Regions from separate parts of the Mesorhizobium opportunistum WSM2075 genome, predicted to be linked through region 2. Evidence: riboswitches for the same ligand, from Rfam matches in the RefSeq annotation. Region 2 holds a riboswitch; the other holds the start of a gene.

Region 1 (4,627 bases), 1.7 Mb from region 2:
TCGAAGAGCTTGTCGCCGTCGCCCCAGCGGATCGCCCGCTGCAGGAACGCCAAATCTTCCGAGAACCGCGCCAGCATTTCGAGAATGGCGTCCTTGTTGTGCAGGCAGACGTCCCGCCACATGGTCGGGTCGGAGGCGGCGAGGCGCGTGAAGTCGCGAAAACCGGAGGCGGAATATTTGATTACTTCCGTCTTGGTCACCGATTCCAGATCGTCGGCGGTACCGACGATGTTGTAGGCGATGATGTGCGGCAAATGCGAGACGATGGCCAGCGTCATGTCGTGATGCTGGGGGTCCATCGTGTCGATGTTGGCGCCGCAGCGGCGCCAGAATTCCGACAGCTTCTCCATTGCGTCCGGATCGGTATCCGGCAGCGGCGTGAAAATGCACCAGCGATTGTCGAACAGGTCGGCAAACCCGGCGTCCGGCCCCGATTTTTCGGTACCGGCCAGCGGGTGTCCGGGAATGAAGTGGACGCCATCAGGCACATGCGGCTGCATCTGCGCGATGACAGAGGCCTTGGTCGAGCCGACATCGGTGAGGATCGCGCCCTTTTTCAGCGCCGGCGCGATTTCCTCGGCGACCGCGCCCGATGAGCCGACGGGTACCGAGACGATGACCAGATCGGCGTCGCGAACAGCTTCTTTCGCATCCGTGGTGTAGGAGGAGCCGAGCCCAAGCTCTTCAGCTCGCGCCAGTGTCGCGGCGCTGCGGGTCGAGATGGCGACATGGCTGGCAAGACCCTCGCGGCGAATGACGCGGGCCAGCGACGAGCCGATCAGGCCGATGCCGACCAGCGCGATCTTTTCAAACATCGGTGATGTCATGGTGTTTCCAGCTCTGGGCGTTCCAGCTTTTCAGGCGTTCTGGCTTTTCGGCGTTCTAGCTTTTCAGGAATGTCGTGAGCGCGGCGACAACGCCGCGATTGGCCTCTTCGGTGCCGACGGTCATGCGCAGCGCGTTGGGAAAGCCGTAGCCGGAAACGCGCCGCAAAATATAGCCGCGCGCCGTCAGGTAGTCGTCGGCCGCCGCCGCGGAATGCTTCTGGTCGTCGGGAAAATGGATGAGGATGAAATTGCCGACGCTGGGCGTCACCCGCAGCCCAAGTCCGGTCATCTCCTGGCTCAGCCAGGCGAGCCAGGTCTCGTTATGCGCCACGCTGCGCTCGACATGGGCACGGTCTCGGATCGCCGCGATGCCGGCCTCGATCGCAGTCGCATTGACGTTGAAAGGGCCGCGCACGCGGTTGATCGCATCGACGATATGCATCGGCCCGTACATCCAGCCGAGCCGCGCCCCGCCGAGGCCGATCTTGGAGAAGGTGCGCGTCATCACCACGTTCTCGGTGCTGCCGACCAGCTCGATGCCCGCCTCGTAGTCGTTGCGCCGGACATATTCGGCATAGGCCGCGTCGAGCACCAGAAGCACATTGCGCGGCAGGCCGGCATGCAGCCGGCGCACCTCCTGGAACGGCACATAGGTGCCGGTCGGATTGTTCGGATTGGCGAGGAACACGATCTTCGTGCGCGGCGTAATTGCGGCCAGTATCGCATCGATGTCGGCGCGCTCGTCGGTCTCCTTGACCGCGATCGGCACGGCACCTGCCGACTGGATGTAGATCTTGTAGACCATGAAGGCGTGTTCGGTGAACACGGCCTCATCGCCCGGCGCGAGGTAGGTCTGCGCCAGCAGGCCAAGGATCTCGTCGGAACCGTTGGAGCAGATGATGTTCTGCGGGTTGAGGCCATGCACCTCGGCGATCGCCTCGCGCAGCCGCCTCGCCGTGCCATCGGGGTAGACGTCGAGCTTTCCCGCAACCTCCCGCGCGGCCTCGATCGCCTTCGGCGACGGACCGAGCGGGTTCTCGTTCGACGACAGCTTGTAGATCTTGGCGACCCCGGCTGGCGCCGTGCTCTTGCCGGGCACGTAGGCGTTTATGTCCATAATGCCCGCGCGCGGCGTTGGACGTGCCCGATCCGGTGTCTGGTTCATTTTTTGCAAAATCCGTCGAAATCGCCTCCACCTGGAGGCCGCTGCGGAAATACAAGCCATGGCCCGCAATGTCGAGAGGTGCCGGCGGCCGGCCCGGGACCGGCATTGACGGCGAGCCAGCCGAGTTCTAGAAGGACAGCGACAGTTCCGTGGTGATTTGGCCGGTCGGCTTGCAGCCACGTTAAACAATTCGCTAAAGGGCCGTTTGCGTGACGTAACCGGCTTTGCGAAGGCAATGCCGGTTTTTTGTTGTCCGCTGCCGGCCGGACGAACGCATCGGCGACGCGGAGATCGGCAGCGATTTCCGAGAAAAGCACGGTGCAACAAGAGAGAATTGATGGCCGCTCTGCGCGCAGGAAAGACCAACAGCGAGTTCGACAATCCGTCGAGCCCGGTGTTGCGTTTCGGGTCCGACAAGCCGCTCAAGCTCGACGCCGGCACGCTGCTGTCGCCGTTCCAGATCGCTTACCAGACCTATGGCACGCTGAATGATGCCCGCTCCAACGCCATCCTCGTCTGCCATGCGCTGACCGGCGACCAGCATGTCGCCAGCACCAATCCGGTGACCGGCAAGCCGGGCTGGTGGGAAGTCCTGATCGGCCCGGGCCGGATCATCGACACCAACCGTTTCTTCGTCATCTGCTCCAACGTCATCGGCGGCTGCCTGGGTTCGACCGGCCCGGCATCGACCAACCCAGCCACCGGCAAGCCCTACGGGCTCGATCTGCCGATCATCACCATCCGCGATATGGTGCGCGCGCAGCAGATGCTGATCGACCATTTCGGCATCGAGAAGCTATTCTGCGTGCTCGGCGGCTCGATGGGCGGCATGCAGGTGCTGGAATGGGCATCGAGCTATCCCGAGCGCGTCTTCTCGGCGCTGCCGATCGCCACTGGCGCGCGGCATTCCTCGCAGAACATCGCCTTCCATGAGGTCGGCCGGCAAGCCGTCATGGCCGACCCGGACTGGCATGGCGGCAAATATTTCGAGCACGGCAAGCGTCCGGAAAAGGGCCTGGCGGTGGCGCGCATGGCCGCCCACATCACCTATCTGTCGGAAGCCGCCCTGCACCGGAAATTCGGCCGCAACCTGCAGGATCGCGAAGCACTGACCTTCGGCTTCGACGCAGACTTCCAGATCGAGAGCTATCTGCGACACCAGGGCATGACCTTCGTCGACCGCTTCGACGCCAATTCCTATCTCTACATGACGCGGTCGATGGACTATTTCGACCTCGCCGCCGACCATGGCGGCCGGTTGGCGGACGCCTTTGCCGGCACCAAGACCCGGTTCTGCCTGGTGTCCTTCACCAGCGACTGGCTGTTTCCGACCGAGGAGAGCCGCTCGATCGTGCATGCGCTCAACGCGGCCGGCGCCTCGGTATCCTTCGTCGAGATCGAGACCGATCGCGGCCACGACGCCTTCCTGCTCGACGAACCGGAACTGTTCGCCGCCATCAACGGCTTCATCGGCTCGGCGGCAAGGGCGAGAGGGCTCAGCGCATGACCCCGAAAAGTTGCAGACTTTTCGGATCGGGATCATGCGCCAGGCAAGGGGCGACATCATGAGCGTCAACGGCAACCAGCGCGTCGACCTCGAGGTCGTCGCCAACCTGATCCCGCCGCAGTCGCGGGTGCTCGACGTCGGTTCGGGCGACGGTTCGCTGCTCGAATTGCTGCAGGACACCAAGCAGGTCGACGGCCGCGGTCTTGAGTTGTCGCAGCGTGGCGTCAACGAATGCGTGGCGCGCGGCCTCTCGGTCATCCAGGGCGATGCCGACAAGGATCTCGAATTCTATCCCGACAAGGGTTTTGACTTCGTCGTCCTGTCGCAGACCTTGCAGGCCACCCGCAACCCGAAGCTAGTGCTCGACGAATTGCTCCGGATCGGCAACCGGGCGATTGTGTCCTTCCCCAATTTCGGCCATTGGCGGGTGCGGCTGTCGCTGTTCGTCAAGGGCCGCATGCCGGTGACCTCGGACCTGCCCTATTCCTGGTACGACACGCCCAACATCCACTTCTGCACCATCCGCGACTTCGTCAATCTGTGCGAAGAGCTCGGCGCGACGGTGGAAAAGGCAACCGCGCTCGACGCCAACGGTCAGAAGATCGGCCTGTCGATGCCCTGGTGGTTCTGGAACTTCTTCGGCCAGCAGGCGGTGTTCCTGCTGAAACGATAAGGCACCACGCATCTAGTCCAGGACGTCGGTGGCCTTGTGCGGATGTTCGACACCGTCGACGAAGACGACGTCGGATTGCGAATTGTCGGTCCGCAGGGCGAGGATCGCCTGATAGGCCGGCGAGTTATACCAGCCGCGCACATGCTCCCTGTCGGGGAATTCGATGACGATGAGGTGACCCTGCCAGTCGTTCTCTATCACCTCGACATCGCTGCCATGGACCAGGAACCGGCCGCCGAAGGGCTCCAGCGTGGCATCGATCTTGTGCAGATATTCGACAATCTGCGGACCCATTGTAGCTTGGCGCATATGGGCAACGGCGTAGGCGGTCATGATCTTACTCCCTTCGGATCGAAGCCGATCAGCAGGCCTCGCTAGAGCATGATGCCGAAAGGTGTGAAGCGGCCTTCGGATCATGCTCCGTCTCTAGGACAATCTGCCCAAGCTCCGGCGGC
Region 2 (4,627 bases):
CGCCCGGCCCACTCACTTCCTCGACCCGGCCGGTGCCGTCGGTGATGTGCCAATAACGCGATAGAAGCTGCACGAACTCGTCCGACTGATTGTCGATCGTTATCTGATAGCCCCAGACATAGCGGTTCTCCGAAGGATCCGAGCGGTCCTCGAGATAGAACGGCCTGACCTGCACTTCGATGTTGCGCGTGACGGCGCGATACATGAGCGGCTCCAAAACAATCTCCAGCAGAACTTTCGGCGCTCCCGGCGGCCGGGTCAACGTGCGCGTCTTGTCGCGCCTGGTCTTGAAACGCAGGTGCCGGCAAAGAATGTCATTTAAGTGACACAGGACAATGGTGGTGTGCGCCAAGCGGGCGACTCGACGCTCTGTCGAACTGTTGAAAACGGCCATAAAGACGGCCGGCTTTTCTGGAGTGACCAGATCTCGATGGAACTCACTCTCATAGCCGCCTCGCTTTCGACTGCTCTCATTCTCTCAAACGCCGCCAGCATTTCGCTTGCCGCTTCACAGCTGAAGCGGCGAACCACGATCGCCCCGCCCGGCGGCAAATCGCAGCCGGTGTCGATTGTCATACCATCGCGTGGTGTCGAGCCGTTCACGCACGAGACACTGGAACGCGCCTTCTCGCTCGACTGGCCGCGCTACGAGCTGATCTTCTGCGTCGCCCATGCCGACGATCCGGTCGTCAAACTGATAAACAGGGCGATTGCCCGGTTTCCCAAAGTGCCAGCCCGGCTTTTGATCGGGGACGACCGCGTCAGCGCCAATCCCAAACTCAACAACTGCGTCAAGGGCTGGGAAGCGGCGCGCCACAACTGGGTCGTTCTTGCAGACTCCAACGTGCTGATGCCCAGGGACTACATCCAGCATTTGATGGCGGCGTGGCGAGCCGATACCGGCCTTGTCTGCTCGACGCCAATCGGCTCGCGTCCCGACGGTTTTTGGGCCGAGGTCGAATGCGCCTTTCTCAACACGCTGCAGGCCCGCTGGCAATATGCCGGCGAGGCGCTCGGCCTTGGCTTTGCCCAGGGCAAGAGCATGCTGTGGAACAAGCCGATGCTGGATGCCAGCGGCGGCATTCGCGCGCTGGCGGCCGAGATCGCCGAGGACGCCGCCGCGACCAAGCTGGTGAACGGCCTCGGCCTGCGCGTCAATCTCGTCGCTTCGCCCTTCGAGCAGCCGCTCGGCCGGCGCAGGCTTGGCGAGATCTGGTCGCGCCAGGCCCGCTGGGCGCGCCTGCGCCGTGTCACCTTCCCGCTGTTCTTCACGCCCGAAGTCCTGACTGGCGCTGTGGTGCCGCTGGCGCTTGCGCTGGTCGCGGCGGCGAGCGCCGGCTTCAGCCTCTGGGCGACCGCGCTTGCCGTGTTGGCGGCCTTCTATCTTCCGGAGTGCGCTCTGGCCTGGTCCAAGGGCTGGTACCTGTCGCCGCGCATGGTCGCGGCAATCATGGTGCGCGACCTGATCCTGCCGGCGATGTGGACGCGCGGCTGGCTCGGCGGCGCCGTCGACTGGCGCGGCAACGCGATGACCATCCGCACCAAGGCGGCAGAACTGGAGGAGACGCCGTCAAGCGCCTGACCGCGCCTGCTCGACGGACCTACCGGACTGTCTTCCCTATTTGGCTGCCCTCAACGCCTGCGCGATGTCTTCCAGAAGGTCGTCGGTATCCTCCAGGCCGACCGACAGCCTGAGCGTACCTGGCCCGATGCCAAGTTCGGTCCGGGCCTCGTCGCTCAAATTCTTGTGCGTCGTCGTCGCCGGATGGGTGATCAGGCTCTTGGCATCGCCGAGATTGTTCGAGATCAGAACGATGTCCAGCGCATTCTGCAAGGCGAAGGCCGCCTGCTTGCCGCCCTTGACGTCGAGGCAGATCAGCGTCGAGCCGCCGGACATCTGCTTCTTGACGATATCCGCCTGCGGGTGGTCGGCGCGGCCGGGATAGATGACGCGGGCGATCTGCGGCTGCCCGGCGAGGAAATCGGCGATCCTGCCGGCGCTTTCCGTCTGCTGGCGCACGCGCACCGGCAGCGTCTCCAGTCCCTTCAGCAGCGTCCAGGCATTGAACGGCGACAGGCTGGGGCCGGTGTGGCGGAAATAGTCGTGCAGGTTCTCGTCGATCCACTTCTTGTCCGACAGGATAACGCCACCCAGGCAACGCCCCTGGCCGTCGATGTGCTTGGTGGCCGAATAGACGACAATGTGGGCGCCGAGCTGCAGCGGCTTCTGCTGCAGGGGCGTGGCGAAGACATTGTCGACGACGAGCCGCGCACCGATTGAATTGGCAAGTGCCGCGACGGCTGATATGTCGACCACTTCCAGCGTCGGGTTGGTCGGGCTTTCCAGGAAGAACAGCTTGGTGTTGGGCTTGACAGCCTTTTCCCAGTTGGCGATGTCGGTGCCGTCGACCAGCGTCGCTTCGATGCCATATCGCGGCGCCAGCGTCTCGACCACCCAGCGGCAGGAGCCGAACAGCGCGCGCGCCGCAACGATATGGTCGCCGGCCTTGACGCTGCACAAGAGCGCCGCCGTCACCGCCGCCATGCCCGACGCCGTGGCGCGCGCATCCTCGGCGCCCTCCAGCGCACACATGCGCTTTTCGAACATGTCGACGGTCGGATTGGCGTAGCGCGAATAGATGAAGCCTGGTTCCTCGCCCTTGAAACGGGCCTCCGCCGCCTGCGCCGTCTCGTAGACATAGCCCTGCGTGAGGTACATTGCTTCCGACGTCTCGCCGAATTGGGAACGCAGGGTTCCGCCGTGAACGAGGGCTGTCTGTGGCTTCCAGTCGCGCTTCTTGTTGCTCATTGCTTTGTTCCAGACACAAAAAAACCGGCCGCGAAAGTCGCAACCGGTCCATACGGCCTTGCGGCCAACGGTCCTTTAGCGACTTGTTTAACGTGGCTGCAAGCCGACCGGCCAAATCACCACGGGATAACGACCCTTTAGACCCGTCCCACACTTGCGTCAATTGCCGGCTTCATTAAGAGGTTTGTGCGACAAGAAAATCGTCGGCCAGGAGCGCAGCCTTGCGGCAGACAGGCATTCTTCCCGATCAGGACATTGCGGCGCTGTTCCAGTCCGGCGCGCTGAAGTCGCCGCGCTCGCTCGACGCCGACCAAATCCAGCCGGCGAGCCTCGATCTCAGGCTCGGCGACAAGGCCTGGCGGGTGCGGGCTTCCTTCCTGCCGGGCCCCAACCACACGGTTTCGGACAAGCTCGATCGCCTGAAGCTGCACGAGATCAATCTTGTCGAAGGCGCTGTGCTGGAAACCGGCTGCGTCTACATCGTGCCGCTGCTCGAAAGCCTGGCGCTGCCAGCCGACATTTCGGCCTCGGCCAACCCGAAGAGCTCGACCGGCCGGCTCGACATCTTCACCCGTGTGATGACCGACCGCGGCCACGAGTTCGACAAGATCGCCGCCGGCTACAACGGTCCGCTCTATCTGGAAGTCAGCCCGCGCACCTTCCCGATCGTCGCGCGCACCGGTTCGCGCCTGTCGCAGATCCGCTTCCGCACCGGCAATGCACTGCTCTCGGAAGCCGAATTGCATGAGCTGCACCGTGCCGAGATGCTGGTCGCCACCGAACCGCCGAACATTTCCGGCGGCGGCATCGCACTGTCGATCGACCTCAACGGCGACAAGGATGGCCTGGTCGGCTATCGCGGCAAGCATCACACCGGTCTGGTCGACGTCGACAAGCGCGCCGCGCAGGATGTCGTCGACTTCTGGGAGCCGATCCACAAGAGCGGCGCCGGCGAACTGGTGCTCGATCCCGACGAGTTCTACATCCTCGTCAGCCAGGAAGCGGTGCATGTGCCGCCGCTCTATGCCGCCGAGATGACGCCCTTCGATCCGCTCGTCGGTGAATTCCGTGTTCACTATGCTGGCTTCTTCGATCCGGGCTTCGGCCATTCGGCGTCCGGCGGCACCGGCAGCAGGGCGGTGCTCGAAGTGCGCAGCCACGAAGTGCCGTTCATCCTCGACCACGGCCAGATCGTCGGCCGGCTGGTCTACGAGCACATGCTGAAGCGGCCGCAGGCGCTCTACGGCACCGATCTCGGCTCCAACTACCAGGCGCAGGGCCTGAAGCTGTCCAAGCATTTCCGCCCTGCGCGCTGAGCTCCGATTACCACCAGGTAAAATACTTGCCTGCGCTGGCACATCATGCTTGGCTGGCTTGTCGGTCGCCGGGATGCGGCGTTCAAGGGGAACGAGAAAATGCAGATTTCAAAATGGATCCTATCGGCGGCAGGCGCAGCCATGTTGGCGATGGCGGCCGGCTCTCTGTCGGCGCAGGCTGCCGAGAAATTGAAAATCGGCACCGAGGGTGCTTATCCGCCGTTCAACACCATCACCTCTGACGGCAAGGTTGTCGGCTTCGACATCGACATCGCCAATGCGCTGTGCGCGCAGATGAAGGTCGAGTGCGAAATCGTCACCCAGGACTGGGATGGCATCATCCCCGCCCTGCAGGCCAAGAAGTTCGACGCCATCATCGCCTCGATGAGCATCACCGAAGAGCGCAAGAAGCAGGTGGCGTTCACCAACAAATACTATACGACGCCGCTCGCCCTGGTCGCCTTGAAGGACAGCGACATCGCCTCCACCGAACCGGCGGCAC

Evidence for each region. A riboswitch is a leader RNA that binds a small molecule or an ion and turns the genes downstream of it on or off. The one in region 2 is predicted to bind S-adenosylmethionine.
Region 1: linked by a shared signal. The riboswitch ahead of metX (homoserine O-acetyltransferase MetX) and the one ahead of MESOP_RS32625 (O-succinylhomoserine sulfhydrylase) in region 2 are both predicted to bind S-adenosylmethionine.

Annotation. Positions count from the first base shown of each region.
Region 1 is NC_015675.1:1,633,522-1,638,148, reverse strand. It holds gene MESOP_RS07815 (prephenate/arogenate dehydrogenase family protein) at 1-827, opposite strand, end outside; gene hisC (histidinol-phosphate transaminase) at 883-1,992, opposite strand; SAM riboswitch at 2,132-2,209, shown strand; gene metX (homoserine O-acetyltransferase MetX) at 2,330-3,499, shown strand; gene metW (methionine biosynthesis protein MetW) at 3,558-4,172, shown strand; gene MESOP_RS07795 (DUF1330 domain-containing protein) at 4,185-4,505, opposite strand.
Region 2 is NC_015675.1:6,818,519-6,823,145, reverse strand. It holds gene apaG (Co2+/Mg2+ efflux protein ApaG) at 1-205, opposite strand, end outside; gene MESOP_RS32630 (ceramide glucosyltransferase) at 431-1,582, shown strand; gene MESOP_RS32625 (O-succinylhomoserine sulfhydrylase) at 1,619-2,809, opposite strand; SAM riboswitch at 2,865-2,942, opposite strand; gene MESOP_RS32620 (2'-deoxycytidine 5'-triphosphate deaminase) at 3,031-4,125, shown strand; gene MESOP_RS32615 (ABC transporter substrate-binding protein) at 4,225-4,627, shown strand, end outside.